2 regions of the Marinobacter sp. B-12 genome follow, and region 2 is predicted to be linked to the other one. Evidence: predicted binding sites of a transcription regulator. Region 2 holds the regulator's gene; the other holds the start of a gene.
What was found. The regulator sigma-54, encoded in region 2, starts transcription at its own class of promoters, with help from an activator protein. The targets are predictions, from matches to a motif close to ANTGGCATNNANNTTGCTNT.
Positions count from the first base shown of each region.

Region 1 (8,774 bases), on a different contig from region 2:
CAACTGGCCCTCGGCCAGGCACTGAAACAACTGAATGGCATCATGGCTCCGGCCATGGTCAGCCAGCTGATGCCGCCAGCCTCGGCCATGTTCGCCACCGCCATGGTGGCGGGCTTTGGCTCCGCCGCCGTCGCTGCCTGGGGCCTGGGCACTCGCCTGGAGTTCTTCTCCATTGTGGTGGTGCTGGCACTGACCATGTCGATGCCGCCCATGATTGGCCGCATGCTTGGCGCCGGTGAGCTTGCACGGATTCGCGTTCTCGTGCGCCTGGCGGTCCGTTTTGTGGTGGTGTGGCAGCTGGCTATTGGATTAATCTGGCTCCTCGCCTCGGGATTGGTCTCAGAGCTTTTCACCAGTGATCGCGCCGTCAGCGATGTGCTGGGCAGTTATCTGGTTCGGGTGCCGCTGAGTTATACCGGCCTGGGTATCTGCATGCTGATGGTGTCGGTGTGCAATGCGCTGGGGCTGGCCATGCGGGCACTGCTGGTGTCGGTCCTGCGATTGTTCCTGTGCTTTTTACCGCTACTTTGGCTCGGCGCCCAGCTCAGCGGCATCAACGGCCTGATGAGCGGCGCGCTGGTTGGCAACCTGATGGCGGGAGCTATGGCCTACCTGTTCTACCGACAAGGCATCCGAAAGCTGGCACACCAGGACTAAGCACTAATCGCCGAAGCGTGCGCGGAAACTCTCCGGCATGGGCACAACCGATTTGCGCTGGTAATTGAAGAACACGAAGCCGTACTTTGCCAGTGCCACGGGCTGACCGCTCTCGGCTTTCGTTACCCGGAACACAAAATCCCCGCCGTATTTGTTGAAATCCATCAATCCAACTTCGAACCGGAGCATTTCCGGAAAGAACGATTCCGATTGGTACATGGTTGCCAGGTCGGTGACGATGATACCCACGCCGTTGTTGTCGGCTTCCTCGACACCATAGTTCACCAGGAACTGGGCCCTGGCTTCGGACAGCATGGAGATCAGGGCATCGTTACCCAGGTGGTTGGCACCATTGATATCGGTGATCCGAACCGGCATGTTGGTTTCAAAATAGAAAGCATCATCCGGGAAAGAAAGCTTGATACGGGCCAAGTCGGAGTTCCTGTGTGAGGGAATTTTCTGTGAACCCAATGATACTTGGTTGTAACCATGCCTACACCCCGAGACAGCCGACCGAACATTCGTTATCTTGGACTATTACAGGCAGCCTTCGCCGTTGCCCGATGAAAGAGGTTGGGAGGCTACTGTCAAAACTGTGCGGAGCCATGGATGGCGGAGCCCAAGCGCCACATGGATGTGCTTGAGCGTGTTTTGACAGTAGCCTCCCAACCTCTTTCCAGCACCAAAAGTCTGAACAACAAGATACGGACACTCTATGGATATTCGCCCTGCTGCCACACTGGTCCTGACCAAAGACACCGATGAAGGCCCGAAGATATTGCTACTGCAACGAACGTGGGACGCGGTGTTCATGCCCGGCTATTTTGTGTTTCCCGGAGGTGCCGTCGACGATCAGGAGAATAGCGGGCGAGCTCACGTTATCGGGAGGGCTGATACCGAAATCAGCCAGACAATGACCATGGACGAGGGCGGTGCGGATTTCATGTTGGCTGCGGTTCGGGAGTGTTTTGAGGAAGCGGGGGTTCTTCTCGCGCTGGACCAGGACGGGGCGGAGCTGACACAGGATCACCCGGTTCACGGTGATCGCGACGCGCTGTTCAAAGGCGAGTTGACACTGGCGGAGCTTTGTCGTCGCCATAACCTCACCATTCCCCTGGACCGTTTGGCGTACCTCGGGCACTGGGTGACACCGCCAGGACCGCCCCGGCGCTTCGACACCCGCTTTTTCATCACGGTGGCACCGGAAGGCCAACGGGCAAGCCATGACGGTGTGGAAACCATTGACCACGTCTGGCTGAGCCCGGCGGAAGCCCTGGAAGATCACCGCAGTGGTCGTCGCCTGCTTGGATTACCAACCATTGGGACGCTGCGGATACTGGCGGATTTCGATACCACCGAGGCGCTGATGCGTTATGTTCACGCCAACCCACCAGAGCCCTATCCCAACCAACCCTGGCCCGCCGTAAAGAAAGGCAAAGTCAAAATGCTGGAACCGGGAGCGCCGGCCTATGACGAGGCCGTCAAACTGGACCCGGAAGGGGAAGGAACAACGCACGCAGACATCGTTCCCGGTGAGCCTGTAGAGGTGGCGGCAGGTGTGGTGAGGCTGACGGCGCCGAACCCCGGGATGATGACCGGCCCGGGCACCAATACCTACGTGCTCGGCCACAAACGCTTTACGGTGCTGGATCCAGGGCCGGCCGACACAACGCACATTGAGCGGATTCTGGAAATCACGGGAGGGGCGATTGATCAGATTGTGGTGACCCACACCCACCAGGACCACTCTCCCGCTACGGCAGCGTTGAAAGCCAGAACCGGGTGCCGGGTTTACGGCCAGCCCGCGCCCGCTGGGCCTGCTCAGGATCAGACGTTTGCGCCGGACGAGGAACCGATCGACGGGGACCTGATTACTACAGAAGCCGGCACGTTAAAAGCTCTGCACACCCCCGGACATGCCTCCAACCATCTTTGTTATCTGCTCCTGGAGCAGGAACTGCTATTCTCAGGCGACCACATCATGCAGGGCTCCACCGTGGTCATCAATCCGCCAGACGGTGACATGAAGGCCTACCTGGAGTCGTTGTACGACCTGCTGGCGGAATCCGTGCGTTATATAGCCCCTGCCCACGGTTTCCTGATGGCGCGTCCCGAGGCAATGATCGACTACCTCATCACCCACCGTCTGGCCCGCGAACACAAGGTAGTCAGGGCTCTGAAACAATTGGCGCCTGCCAGCCTGAAGGATCTGACCGCAAAGGCCTACGACGATGTTCCCACCGCCATCCATGGTGTTGCGGCCCGGTCGGCCCTGGCTCACCTGCTAAAACTGGAAGCGGATGGCCGGGCGCGGCGAAAAAGCGAAATCTGGCACACTACACCGCACATCTGATGGCCAGCCTATTTCTTCGCGATTATCCAGACAGCGTGCACGATGCCCGGAATATAACCGAGAATCGTCAACAGGATGTTGATCCAGAAGTGCTTGCCAATCCCCACCTGTAAAAAGACGCCCAACGGCGGTAACAAAATCGCAACCAGAACTCGCAAAAGATCCATACAGTTTATTCTCCATCAAATGTATAACGGGTACAGAACGGCAATCCACACCCTGTAACCTACTTGAATAGGTCATTTTGCGGAAAGACACAAAGACTTCATGAAAATGGCATTAAACCTTTGTCACAGCCGTATTCATGAAACAATGGGATCTCTATCCTTGTACCGCTTTCATAGACCGGACAACGGGCCCCAAACTGGCTGAAGACCCGAGAGGAATTATGCTGTATCGCTGGCTGACACATCTGTTTCGCGCTGGCTTGATATTTACCCTGACTGGTAGCCTTGTCTCCATACCTGCCGTCTACGCAAATAAGTCCGATAACTCCGACAACACAGAGGTGCTCGTCGCTGAACTTGCCGAAGACGAAAGCGTTGAGGATGTCGAGCATTCGGAACCCTTGCGCTCGTCTGAACCGAAAGCCGGTAACGGTAAAGCGGACACCGCGCAGAGATCCAATGAGAAGTCAGCCTCACAGGATAAAACACCGGATTCCACCGCCGAACCGGCCGTGGAAGAAGTGGCACCCAATGTTGATTTAAAGGAGGTGGCGCCGCCTCCAAAGCCCGCCGAACCCGCGGAGTCGGAACCTTCGGAGCCCAAGGAAACGGCTGACCAGAGCAAACCCACTGCCCAGGAAGCCGACGCCGCAACCGCAACCGATGAAAGCGGCGTGGAAGAGGCTGCCAAGGTGACGGAACCCCAAAAGGCCACCAGCCTGAAAATGCTGGGCTCTGAGGTTCTGCCAGGAACCTCAACCCGTCTGGCCTGGTCACCGGCCATCCAGATTGCCGGCCTTTCGCAACCAACCCCGGTTCTGGTGGTCAACGGGTCCAAACCCGGCCCAAACCTGTGTCTAACCGGTGCCGTTCACGGTGATGAACTCAACGGCATCGAAATCATCCGCCGCACAATGTACGACCTGGAACCGAACAAACTCTCGGGCCGGGTGATCGGCATCCCGATCGTCAACCTGCCGGGTTTCCAGCAGGGCAGCCGTTACCTGCCCGACCGTCGTGACCTCAATCGTCACTTCCCTGGCAGCACCGATGGCAGCCTGGCGGACCGGATTGCCCACTCGCTGTTCGAGAATGTGATCCGTCATTGCGACATGTTGGTGGATATCCATACCGGTTCTCTCAAGCGCACCAACCTGCCTCAACTGCGTGCGGACATGAATAACCCGGATGTAGCAGAACTCACCCGGGGATTCGATCGCATGGCGGTGGTACACAGTACGGGTACCACCGGCATGCTTCGACACGCCGCCGTCGAAGCCGGCATCCGGTCCGTCACCATGGAGGCGGGCGAATCACTTCGAATCCAGGAGCACCAGATCAAGGCCGGGGTGAACAGCCTCACCAGCCTGATGGACAAGGAAGGCATGATTTCAAGGATGTTCGTCTGGGGAGACCCGGAGCCGGTTTACTACGATTCCGAGTGGATACGGGCCGAACACGGGGGCATCCTGTTCAGCGAGACCAAACTGGGCGCCAAGGTAACTGAGGGGGAAATCCTGGGCTATGTGTCAGACCCCATCACCAACGCACAACACCCCATTCGCGCCAGTAGCAACGGCCGGATTATCGGCATGGCGGTAGATCAGGTGGTCATGGCCGGCTTTGCCGCCTACCACGTTGGTACGGAGGCGGAAGTTCCCGGAGAATAATAAACGGGGCCAGAGAATGCTCTGGCCCCGTTCCGTTGTTCGACGGTCTGGATACTACGAATCGCAACCAATCAGGCTGAACAAAGGCGTGCACGCATTCCCATGCCAAAAAGACCGATGCCCAGCAGGGCCAGGGTGCTTGGCTCGGGCACTTCACTGGCTTCCTTGACCAGCTTAATCTCAGCTTGCACCTTCGCACCGTGATTGCCTAATCCCCAGAACGTCCCCTCGTTAAATTCGGTGTCAGAAAGGCTGACTTCCAGAAGACCGTCGCCAAGCGCCCCGAAGACGAGTTGTAAAGGCGAACCCCAGCTAAGAATACCTCCCTGGAAAAAACCATCAATTCCAAAAAGCGGGTCAGGTGCAGTATCACCCGAAGTACTACCACCTACAGAACCACTCATGGTCTCCGGCGACGTAAAGTTGAAATCAACCGAAATAGGCTGCGGCGCAAGATCATCGTCATTCACAGCACCTTCAGGCGTCCAGATCTTGAACAGGTTGAAAGTCACGCTATCCCCCTCGTTCAAATCAAAGGTAAATGGGTTAGCCTCAAGGTCTGCAGAATCAACAACCAGCCCCGGATCCGAATCGTTCAGGTTTACCTGATAGCTGGCCGAAATCAACGCTGCATTTGCGAGTGCTGGCAGGCACAATGAAACCAGTAATGCAATGGTAAGTCTGAGGTGTCGCATAGGTGCTCCAATAGATATTAGCTAAATGTCCATTTTGGCTTACTGCCAAGTTAGTAAAAGCATAAATTAGGCCTTTGTTATTTTTATTTATATATAACAACAATATAAAATATGTTGAATGGCACAAAAGCAAGGCTATCATGTAAGAAATATCGACATACCCGCCACGACTTCGGCATCACTTCACTGTATCCTGACACCATCCGGGAGCCTTCATTCAGACGGGAGCTGGCGTGTCTTCAGAAACATCTAAACCATTATGGCTGGCCTACACCGGCCTGGTCCTGACCCCGCTGTTCTGGGCCGGCAATGCCGTGGTGGCCAAAAGCGTGGTTGGCGAGATTCCTCCACTGTCCATGTCCTTCTGGCGCTGGGTGATCGCCCTGACAATACTCCTGCCCTTCGGGCTACCGGGGGTGTGGCGTCAGCGCCAGGTCATTCGCCAACATCGGCTGTCGATACTGGCACTGTCTACCTTTAGCGTGGCCGCCTTTAACTCGCTGCTTTATTTTGCCGCGGTGACCACCACGGCCACCAATATCGCGCTGATCAACGCCACCATCCCTATCATGGTGGCGCTATTGGCCTGGGTACTGCTTGGCGATCGCACACGCCCCATACAGGCTCTCGGAATCGCGCTGGCGGTACTGGGTATCCTGGCGGTTGTGGCAAGGGGGGACCTCTCGGTACTGACCGGTTTGCGGGCACAACCCGGTGATCTGATCATGGTACTGGCGGTATCCAGTTGGGGCCTGTTCTCAGTACTGCTTCGCCGCCAGGCGGTGCCATTGCCACCACTGACCTTCCTGACTGTCCAGATCGCCTGCGGTACCATGGTGATCTTGCCGTTTTTCCTGGTGGACCTGCTGTTCTTCTCGGGTGGATTCGAGCTGAACGCATCTACCGCCCTGCCCATGATGTATTTTGCGATTTTCCCCGGTATTCTGGCTTACGCGTTCTGGAATCATGGGGTGCTTCGGATCGGTCCTGCAAAAGCGGCCATCTTCATGTACCTCACTCCGGTTTTTGCGTCGGTGATGGCGGGCATTTTCCTCGGAGAACGCCTGGGCCTGTTCCATATCATTGGTGGTCTCCTGATTCTGGCCGGACTGTTCCTGGCAACTCGAACCACCGAACTTCGCCGCAAATACCGTTGAGCACCCAACAACAAATATCGACAAGGCAGACATTCATGGTCAATGGCATGACAAGGCCGTTCAAATGGGCCGGCGCACTGATATTATCGGCTTTCAGCACCACAACGTTTGCCGCTCCCTGCGACCCCGAGGAAAATACCTGGATGCCGAGCCGTTATTACCCGCCGGGACAGACGGTGTTTTACCAGGGCGACTGGTACCAATCCCGCGAACTCCACGAGGGTAAAACACCGGGTGCGGATTTCGAATGGAAAAGACGGGCGTCAGCGCCGGATTGCGACGTCAGTCGTGCTGACAGCAACGTCCCTGAGAGCAAATCGGAAGGTAGGGTGAACCGTCAGCCGCAGGCACCGACCGATTCCGGCCAATCGCCCGTAAAAGCGCCCAACGAGCACCGACAGACCTGCGAAGAAACCAGGCGATGGAGCTTTGGCGGCAGCTACACCGTGGGCCAGATGGCCGTGCACGAAGGGCAGACTTACCGCGCCATCCGCCCCAGCAACGGCCAGATGCCAGGCATGAGTCAGCCGCCTCACTGGCAGCCGGTGGACGATCCCTGCAACAACGACGCTAAAGACGCCAACTGATCCGGTTATTTATTCAGCGCCTGCCGGATCTGCTCCAGGGCCGTTTCCAGAACCCGACGCGGACAACCAATATTCATGCGCATGAACCCGCTACCGGGCTCACCGAAGGTGATGCCCGGGTTCATGCCAATACCCGCTTCCTGAACAAAGAACCGTTTCAGTTCCGCGTCTCCCATGCCCAATGCCCGGCAGTCCAGCCACAATAAATAAGTGCCCTCCGGCTCTGTTACCCGGATAGCCGGCAGATGTTGGCGGATATAATCCATCACCCTGTCACGATTGCCTTGCAGGTAGATCATGAGTTCGTCCAGCCACGGGCCACCATGGCGATACCCTGCCTCGAAGCCGGCGATACTGAACGGATTGCACTGGTTCATGTGCATGGCGTCAAAGACGTCTTTCAATAACTTGCGATGCTCCGCATTCCTCACCACCAGCGCCGACAGGCCCAGACCGGGCATATTGAAGGATTTACTGGGCGCTACGGTTGTGATCAGGGCATGTTCTTCATCGGCCAGCTTCGCCAGCACATGATGGGAAGGTTTGTCCGGGTAGGTGAGGTCACAATGAATCTCATCCGACAGCACCACCAGGTTGTGGCGCCTGGCGATGGCCAATACCGCCCTGAGTTCGTTTTCAGTCCACACCCTTCCCACCGGGTTGTGAGGCGAGCACAGCAGCAACACCCTGGCGTCGCCCCGTGCTGCACAGGCCTCAAGGTGCTCGAGATTCATCTGATAACGGCCATCCACCTGTTCCAGCGGGTTTTCAATCACCACACGTCCGGTTTTTTGAATGGCGCTGAAAAAAGGCGGGTAAACCGGAGGCTGTATAATCACCCCTTCGCCTTCGCCGGCAAACGCCAGTGCCGCAGCGTGCAGAGAAGGCACTACTCCCGGGGCCATCATTAGCCAGTCCCGCTCAATGACCCAGCCATGCCGATGTTCAAACCAGTCGATAACCGACCGGTACAGGCTTCCCGGAAACAGTGTATAGCCGTATACCGGATGCCTTGCCCGTTCTTCCAGAGCCTTGATCACCGCTTCCGGCGCAGGAAAGTCCATATCCGCCACCCACAGGGGAATAACGTCATCTCTGCCGAATACCGCTTTGCGGGCATCAAACTTCACTGAACAGGTGCGTTCCCGCTGGACAGGCTGGTCAAAGGTCTTGGGCACGAGTGGCTCTCCGCTGGAATGGTAAGTTGGGCAAGGTCATTCTGTGGCAGTCTTTGCAATTCGTGCAAGCCGGGCGCCGTTCCTCCGGCTCATTGGGGGGGGTTATCATTGGTCGCAGGGGCACAGGTTTTACTTGCCTGGAACCCAGGTATAATTGCGAACCTAACGAGTTATTTGCTTATCCTGATCGACCCTCGGAGCTCCTGAATGCTTGCCCAGATCCTGTCCACGATGTTGCCGGTCTTTCTGATCGCCGGTTGTGGTGCCCTTTACGGCCGATATCGCACTCCAGACATCAAAGGCTTGAACA
Region 1 is NZ_JBSXOB010000064.1:293,765-302,538, reverse strand. It holds gene AC13D2_RS20195 (MATE family efflux transporter) at 1-657, shown strand, start outside; gene AC13D2_RS20190 (thioesterase family protein) at 661-1,089, opposite strand; gene AC13D2_RS20185 (MBL fold metallo-hydrolase) at 1,373-3,010, shown strand; gene AC13D2_RS20180 (YqaE/Pmp3 family membrane protein) at 3,019-3,177, opposite strand; gene AC13D2_RS20175 (succinylglutamate desuccinylase/aspartoacylase domain-containing protein) at 3,399-4,847, shown strand; gene AC13D2_RS20170 (PEP-CTERM sorting domain-containing protein) at 4,919-5,542, opposite strand; gene AC13D2_RS20165 (DMT family transporter) at 5,776-6,699, shown strand; gene AC13D2_RS20160 (carbohydrate-binding protein) at 6,747-7,286, shown strand; gene AC13D2_RS20155 (MalY/PatB family protein) at 7,292-8,464, opposite strand; gene AC13D2_RS20150 (AEC family transporter) at 8,672-8,774, shown strand, end outside.
Region 1: the regulator sigma-54 is predicted to act here: its motif matches at 5,599-5,618, upstream of AC13D2_RS20170 (PEP-CTERM sorting domain-containing protein).

Region 2 (8,774 bases):
GGTGGTGTTGCCGCTGACTCAGAACCTGCCATTGGCCGCCTTGTTGATGGGGGCAGGCGCTCCAATTGGCGGTGCGTTGTTTGTACTCGACAAAGTGTTGGGGGACCCATTGAGCAAACTCACCAGTGCGACCTATAGTGTAAGTGGAAACTGGGACGAACCAGACGTTCGACTGAGGCGGGTATTCGATACCGGTAATTGATGGTTTTGGCAGGAGGGCCACGATGTCAACGCAAAGAGACAACCCCGTCAAATGGCAGGCAAGTCGGGTCGCGGCGGTACAGATGGTCAGTACCCACGATATCGCCGCCAACCTCAACGAGGCAGCAAGGCTGCTGAAGGAGGCGGCTGACGCAGGCGCCAGTATTGCGGTACTGCCCGAGAACTTTGCGGTACTGGCCACAAAGCAGATGATTGGCTGCGGCCGACGGGAAGCAGAACCGGATAATGTGATTCGGCAATTCCTGGAGCAGCAAGCGGCCGAACTGGGTATCTGGGTGGTGGGAGGCTCTCTGCCCATTGCCGCCAGGCCGGACGGTTCCACCGTGGCCGACCGGGTTCGCGCGTGCTGTTATGTCTACGACGACCGTGGCCGTGAGGTTGCCCGCTACGACAAGATCCATCTTTTTGATGCCACCGTGGAAGACGCTCAGGGGCAGTATCGTGAGTCAGACACCTTCGAGCCGGGCGATGACGTAGTTGTGGTTGATACGCCGGCAGGGCGACTCGGCATGGCCATCTGCTACGACCTGCGCTTCCCCGAACTGTTCCGGCAACTCAGGGAGAAGGACGCCGAATGGATATCCCTACCCAGTGCCTTTACCTGGCATACCGGTGACGCCCACTGGCATGCACTGATACGTGCCCGTGCCGTTGAAAATCAGGTTTGGCTGGTGGCAGGGGCCCAGGGGGGGCAGAATAGTGAGCGTCGGCGCACCTACGGACACAGCGCGATCGTGGATCCCTGGGGCCGAATACTGTCCGAACTCGACGAGGGGCCGGGTGTCGTCGTTGGCGAGCTTGACCGCGAAACACTCAAGGATATCCGCACGCGGATGCCCGTCTGGGAGCACCGGAGACTTTAGTTTCCGGCGGCTTCCGCGTCGTCGATGCACTCCCTGAGGTAGCGAAACAGCTTTCGTGGTTGACCGGTGTTCTTTTCTTTCTGCACGTCCCGGCGAGCATTGCGCGCGAGGTTGCGCAGGTGCTGGATGTCGGCTGTCGTGCAGTAGTTCAGGAATTCTCCGATGGCCGGGTCGCCTTCCTCAATCATCCGATCACGCCAGCGCTCCGCAAGGTGGTGTCGGCGGGTGTGCTCTTCGCTTCCGGCATCAAATGCGTCGATGGCCCGAGTGAGTCCTTCCGGATCGTCTTCCTGGCGGATAATCTTGCCAATGTATTGCAGATGGCGGCGACGGGCTTCGTTCTGTCGAATGCGACGGGATTCCTCAATGGCCGCCCGTAAGGTCTCGCTGATGGGAAGGGTATTGAGCTGGTCGTTACTCAGATCGAGCATGCGCCTGCCGAGATCCTGCAACTGGTGCATTTCCCGCTTGAGTTGGGATTTGCTCGGGCCGAGGTATTCCGGGGCGTCGTCTTGGGAGTCGTTCATTTTGAGTCCGTGTTGTCGGATAACGGTTATCCGTAGAATATCGTCGCCAGACCAAGGAAGGCCATAAAGCCGACCACATCCGTGACCGTTGTCAGTATAACGCTACCGGCCAAGGCCGGATCAATGTTGCGGGACTTCAGGAACAGAGGCAGCACGGTGCCCACGAGGGCCGCGGCGATCAGGTTGATGATCAGAGCAGCGGCGATGATGGCGCCAATCATGATATCCCTGAACCAGAGGGTTGCCGCTGATGCAACCACCACAGCCCAGAGCAATCCGTTCAGAGCTCCCGCAATAAATTCGCGGTTGAGCAGCCAACCCACGTTGGCGCCGCTGATCTGTCCCACGGCCATGCCACGGATCACCAGGGTCAGGGTCTGGCTGCCGGCAATGCCGCCCATGGAAGCCACGATGGGCATCAATACTGCCAGAGCCACCACTTTCTCGATGGTTGCCTCAAACAGGCCGATCACGGCGGAGGCGGTAAAGGCCGTGAGCAGATTGATGCCTAGCCATACCGCCCGACGTCGGGTGGTCTTCAGGATGGGAGCGAAGGTGTCTTCGTCCTCATCGAGACCGGCCATGCTCATCAGTGAGTGATCGGCATCCTCACGGATTACGTCAACCACGTCATCGATGGTGATTCGGCCCAAGAGTCGGCCTTCCTCACTGACCACGGGTGCTGAGATCAAGTCGTAACGTTCGAACAGGGTCGCCACCTTGGTGTCGGACAGCGTGACCGGTATCGCTTCAATGTCCGTGTCCATCACTTCCCGCACCGTTGCCGCTGGATTGGATACCAGCATTTTGGTGATCGGCAGCATGCCGATGAACTCGTCGCGTCGGCTGACCACGATAAGGCTGTCCGTCATCGGCGGCAGATTGCGATGACGACGCAGGTAGCGCAGAACCACGTCGATGCTGATGTCCGGTCGCACCGTAATGGTGTCCGTGTTCATCAGGCCGCCGGCGGTGTCTTCCGGGTAGGAGAGGACTTCTTCGACGCGTTGACGGTCCTGCTCGTCCATGGTGTCCAGGACTTCCTGGATCACCGTGTCGGGCAATTGTTGCAGTAAGTCGGCAAGATCGTCCGACTCGAAATCCTCGATGATGTCAGCGAGTTCCTGAGCGTTTAGCTGGCTCAGGAAGTAACCTCGGATATCGTCGTTCAGATACTGGAGGACTTCGCCTTCAAGCTGCTTGTCGACCAGGTTCCAGAGCAGGGCGCGCTGGCGGGGTGGCGATGATTCCAGCAGGTGGGCGATGTCACTGGGGCTAAGGCCGCCATTCAGGATGCGGGCGACCTGTTTCAGGGCGCCACTGTCCAGTGCTTCGCTCAGGGAGCGAAGACGTTGGCGCGCCTGGCTTTTCTCCAGAATATCGGTCATGGATCACCCACAGTCAGAAAACCCTCGTATTATAGCGGAGTTAGGCAACATAGGTGAGGAAGAGTTGTAGGTGAATGCCGTAGACCGGCACGTATGTCCAGTGTGGAGCTGGTTATTCGCCTTCCCCGAAGTAATCATTGATCAGCGTAACCAATGCGTCGACAGCGTCGGATTCATCCGGACCGTCCACAATCAGCTCTACCTCTGTCCCCTGGCTGGCGGCGAGCATCATTACCGGCATGATGCTTTTGGCGTCCACCTGTCTCCCTTTGCGGCTGATTTGAATACTGCTGTCGAACTCAGATGCCTTGGCAACCAGTTTGGCCGCCGCTCGGGCATGGAGCCCGAGTTTGTTGATAATGGTAATGGGGCGGCGGATCATAGGCGGTTCAGCTGTCCCTGCTTTGCAGGTGGGGCAGCTCGGTGTGGCGAACCTGCACGTTGCTGTATTTGCCCGAGAAATAGCGGCCGAGCTGATCGCAGATATAAACCGAGCGATGCTGGCCACCGGTGCAGCCGATGGATATGGTCATATAGCTGCGGTTGCTGTCTGCAAACGATGGTAGCCAGTTTTCCAGGAATTGGGTCAGGTCTTCGACCATCTTGCGGCTCAACGGCTCCTTTTCCAGGAAATCGATGACCGGCTGATCGGTGCCCACGAACTGCCGAAGGCTGGTGTCCCAGTAGGGATTGGGCAGGCAGCGCACATCGAACACATAGTCCGAATCCAGTGGCACGCCGTGCTTGAACCCGAACGACTGGAATAGCAGCGCCAGTTCCTGATGGCGCCTTCCCGCGACCCGTTGCTTCACCATATCCCGGAGCTCGTACATGGACAGTCCCGTGGTGTCGATGTAAAGATCGGCCAGCTTTGACAGGGGCTCCAGAAGTTTTTTTTCGTTGCCAATGGCCTCCCGAAGGGAGGTTTTGTCATCACTCAGTGGGTGCTTCCGGCGCGTGGCATGGAAGCGCTGCAACAGAGACTGTTCATCGGCGTCGAGATAGATGATCTCGATGGTTACGCCGGTATCCTGAAGGCTGCGGTAGATATCCTCGAAGTTGCTCAGCTCCCCGGAGAGGTTGCGGGCGTCGATGCTGACAGCCATCTTTCCCAGCCGGCCAGGAGAGTTCTGGTTGGTGGCCTCCTGTGTCAGAGGGAACAACAGGCCGATAGGCAGGTTGTCGATGCAGTAATAGCCCAGGTCTTCCAGAACGTGTAACGCGGTACTTTTCCCGGAACCCGATCGACCACTGACGATGATTAGTTTCATAGCCCGTTCACCTCGGATGTGGAATTGTTCAGCTTGTCTCGGCTGTCATCCGGCGATAGAGAGAGTCTGCGTCGGTGCACTGACGCAGCTGGTCGCAGAATGCGCGCTCGTTGAACTTTTCGGCAAGTTGACTCAAAAGCTCAAGATGCTCGCTGGTGGCTTCCTTGGGGACAATCAAGGTGAAGACGAGGTCCACCGGCTGGTTGTCGATGGCGTCGAACGCAACGCCTTCGTCCAGCGTCAGCAAGACGCCGACCACGTGATCCAACCCTTCCAGTCGACAGTGGGGGATCGCGATGCCCTGTCCGATACCGGTGCTCCCCAGCCGCTCCCGCGCGACCAGGTTGGTGAATATCTGGGTGTCGCTGAGCAGAGAGTCGTGCTTCTGGATCTGCTCGGCAATGGTTTCCATAACCCGCTTTTTGCTGGAGGCAGGCACCCTGCAAAGGGTCAGCTCCGGCGCGAGAATGTTCTCGATAGTCAAGGATGTGTCGGTCATGAATCGACTGCAGTTCCGTAAAAAAAGGCTGCGGCACGTGTTGCCTGGTTAGCCAGTGCCGCAGCTCGATTAACTGTCATGCAGGGGGCTTCGTCCTAGCGGGCGCCGTTCCCATGCATCCGGTCTACGTTCTTTTCCTTGTGCTTCAGGATCTGCCTGTCCAGCTTATCTACCAATCCATCAATGGCAGCGTACATATCGCTGTTTTCGGCCTTTGCGTGAATCTCACCACCTATCACGTGAAGCGTAGCTTCCGCCATCTGGCGCACTTTTTCCACCTCAAGGGTAACCTGGCAATTGCTGATGTGGTCGAAGTGCCGCTCAAGCTTTTCAAATTTGCCTGATACGTAATCTTTCAGTGCGGGAGTCAGTTCTACGTGATGGCCTGAAATATTGAGTTGCATAGGCTTCTCCTGTTTTCAGCTTACCGGCACCCGTCAGGATGCCGGCTGTGTGCCACAGCGTTATGCTGCAGGCGGTATACTTTCAGGAAAGGGCTCTCCCCGTGAGGCCGGGAGCAGACGCTTTCTACACCAGTCGCTTTCGCTCGTTGGATGGAGGAATGTGCATTGCCTCGCGATACTTGGCCACGGTTCGGCGAGCCACTTTGATACCCTGGTCTCCTAGCATGGCTGCAATTTTGCTATCGCTCAATGGCTTTTTCGGAGTTTCCGTTGCAATCAGCTTTTTGATCATTGCGCGGATTGCTGTGGATGAGCACTCTCCACCCTCGTCGGTACTGACATGGCTTGAGAAAAAATACTTAAGCTCAAATATGCCCCGCGGTGTGTGCATGTATTTTTGGGTGGTGACCCGCGAAATGGTCGACTCATGCATTTCCACCGCCTGGGCAATATCAGAAAGAATCAATGGTTTCATGGCTTCCTCGCCATGATCCAGGAACCCCTGCTGGTGCTCGACAATACGTGTGGCCACCTTGAGCAGGGTTTCGTTACGGCTTTGCAGGCTCTTGATGAACCACTTTGCCTCCTGCAACTGGTCCCGCAGGTAGGTGTTGTCGGCACTGCTGTCCGCCCGCTTTATAAGAGAAGCATAGCTTGCATTCACACGAATGCGTGGTGCAATTTCAGGATTCAGTTCCACGCGCCAGCGCTCATTGTGTTTGCGCACGATCACATCGGGAATGACGTAGTCCGGCTCGGCCTGGTCCAGAGTGTCGCCAGGGCGCGGATTCAGTCCGGTAATAAGGGCCAGCACATCCCGTAGCTGTTCTTCCTTCAGGCGGCTGCGACGTAACAGTTGGGCGTAATCACGGTTACCCAGCAGGTTTATGTAGTGGGTAATCACCAGTCGGGCCTGAGCCAGCCAGGGCGTCTCCGGGGGCAGTTGGTTCAGTTGGATCAGCAGACATTCCTGCAGATCGCGGGCGAACACACCCGGTGGGTCGAAGTGCTGCAGACGGTGAAGAACGGCTTGCACTTCGTCCAGTTCCAGCGGGTCTTCATCGGATTCGTCCACCATACCTGAGTGAATTTCCTCAAGCGGGGACGTCAGGTAGCCGTGGTTATCAACCGCATCCATCAGCGCGTGGGCAATGGCCTGATCCCGCTCGCTCATGGGCGTCAGGTTCAACTGCCATTCCAGGTGGTCCTGAAGCGTTTCAGTGGGGGAATTGCGGGTTTCGAAGTCGTTGTCGTTTTCGTCGTCGTTACGGGCTGCTGAAGCTGGAGCGGACTGATAAATGTCATCCCAGGCGGTGTCGACGGGAAGGTCGTCAGGAATGGTGTCGGGGCTGTCTGTTTCTGATGACCAGTCAGGTCCGTTTTCGGATTCGTCCCAATCCGTTGCGGTGTCGGAGGTAGTGTTGGATTCCTCGGTTGACGCTGTTTCAGAGGACTCGTTGTCACTGTCCGTGGATTCCGGATTCTGATTATCGTCGTCTTCCGAGGTTTCCAGCATCGGGTTGGATTCCAACGCCTGCTGGATTTCCTGCTGGAGGTCCAGGGTGGAGAGCTGCAGAAGCCTGATAGCCTGTTGCAGCTGGGGCGTCATGGTCAGGCTTTGGCCCAGCTTTAACTGTAATGAGGCTTTCATAACCATGGTTCAGGATCCGTCACTCGGTCTCTCTCTTCCGTCACTCAGGCTCTCTCTTTATGTCACTCGGGCGCGCTCTGGAGCCGGGGTTGCACAAAAACTCTTTGTATGCTGGCTACTTGCCGCACCAAGCAAGTTCTTTGCCGAGTGTACTACAGGCGAAACTCGTTGCCCAGATACACTTCCTTGACCTGCTGGTTGGCCAGTATATCGTCCGAGTTGCCAGAGGCAATAATGTGGCCGCCACTGACAATGTAGGCATTCTCGCAGATATCGAGGGTTTCCCGCACATTGTGGTCGGTGATCAGTACGCCGATGCCCTTGTCCCGCAGGTGCCGGATGATCTGCTTGATGTCGCTCACTGAGATGGGATCGACCCCAGCGAAGGGCTCGTCCAGCAGGATGAATGCCGGCTCCATCGCCAGTGCGCGGGCAATTTCCACCCGTCGTCGCTCGCCCCCTGACAGGGCCATGCCGACGCTATCGCGGATGTGGGTGATGTGAAACTCTTCAAGCAATTCCTCCAGCTTGGTCTCCCGGTCAGTGCGCTTGAGTTCGCGACGGGTTTCCAGGATGGCCAGTATGTTGTCGCGCACGGTGAGCTTGCGGAACACCGATGCTTCCTGGGGCAGGTACCCGATTCCCTTCCGGGCGCGGCCGTGCATGGGCAGGGGCGTTATGTCCTGATTGTCGATGGTGATGCGACCGTTGTCGGAGGGAACCAGACCAACAATCATGTAGAAACACGTCGTTTTGCCGGCGCCATTGGGTCCAAGCAGGCCGACTATCTCGCCGCTGCGAATTTCCAGGGAAACGTCGATGACGACCTTCTTCTGCTTGTAGCTTTTTGCCAGGTTACTGGCCCTGAGAACTGCCATCGGTATCCTGTTCGCCGGAGTTGTTGTCTGGATTGTTGTCGGGATTGCCGCGTGGCTGTATCACCATCTCGACCCGACCGCTGCCATCGCCCTGATCGGCGGAGCCTTCCGCCGTCACAACACGTTCGGCGCTATCATAGTGAATGATATTGCCGCGGAACAGGTTGCCACCCTGTTCGATGACGGCTTCGTGTTTAAAAGTGACCCGATTGTCCGAGGCGGACCAGGTGATCGTCAGGGCGCGCGCGTCGGTTTCGCCCTGGCCTTCCATGGCGGGCTGGCGGTAGCGTGCCGGGGTACCGGTGGCTTCAATGCGACTGACGCCATTTCCGTCCCGGTGGAGTACAACCTTGTCCGCCATGAGGTTGGCATCGCCCTGACTCATTTCAACGGAACCGGTATAGGTTGCAATGCCCTGGCCTTCGTCGAGCCGCGCGTTGTCGGCGTTGACCGTGATGGGTTGATCGGACTCCAGGTCAAAGGCCGCGGCGTATGGCATGCCAGCGGTGAGTGTCAGTGCCAGAACAATCGCTGAGAGCAACGGGCGCGAAGCAACCGATTGGTGTCCCTTGCGGTGAGGATGGGGCATGAATTTACTTGCCAGGCTCATAGCGTCCTTCCACTTGAGAGTCGAGTTCGAGGATTCGGTCATCAATCCAGGCCTTCATGCCGGTTGCGCGGGTCAGGCTGAACGAGTCGGTCAGTTCCACCGGGGCGTCTGTGTACACAGTACGCTCTGCGTTATCCAGTGTCAGCGTCGACGTGGTTAATGTCAGTGGGCGCCCCCCCTCGGCTTGCTGGGACACCCGGACATCCCCGGTCAGGTGGACCAGGTCGTCAGCTTCCATGAATTGGCCTTTGTTGGCCTGGACTTGCCAGGGTGCGTTGCCGGGTTCGCCGTAGAGCGTCGCATTCGGCGATTCCATGATGGTCTCGTTGCGGGCCTCGAATTGCTCAATACGCGGGCTTTCGAACTGTGCGGTAAGCTGCCCGGTCTCATCGAAAGACAGGTAGCGACCATTGACCACGAAACCGTCCGGCTCCGATTTTCCTCTCAGCGCGGCGGCGTCC
Region 2 is NZ_JBSXOB010000057.1:112,034-120,807, forward strand. It holds gene AC13D2_RS12070 (YhdP family phospholipid transporter) at 1-202, shown strand, start outside; gene AC13D2_RS12075 (carbon-nitrogen hydrolase family protein) at 225-1,085, shown strand; gene yjgA (ribosome biogenesis factor YjgA) at 1,082-1,612, opposite strand; gene mgtE (magnesium transporter) at 1,639-3,000, opposite strand; gene AC13D2_RS12090 (HPr family phosphocarrier protein) at 3,113-3,382, opposite strand; gene rapZ (RNase adapter RapZ) at 3,390-4,271, opposite strand; gene ptsN (PTS IIA-like nitrogen regulatory protein PtsN) at 4,300-4,770, opposite strand; gene hpf (ribosome hibernation promoting factor) at 4,866-5,174, opposite strand; gene AC13D2_RS12110 (RNA polymerase factor sigma-54) at 5,299-6,825, opposite strand; gene lptB (LPS export ABC transporter ATP-binding protein) at 6,978-7,703, opposite strand; gene lptA (lipopolysaccharide transport periplasmic protein LptA) at 7,681-8,202, opposite strand; gene lptC (LPS export ABC transporter periplasmic protein LptC) at 8,297-8,774, opposite strand, start outside.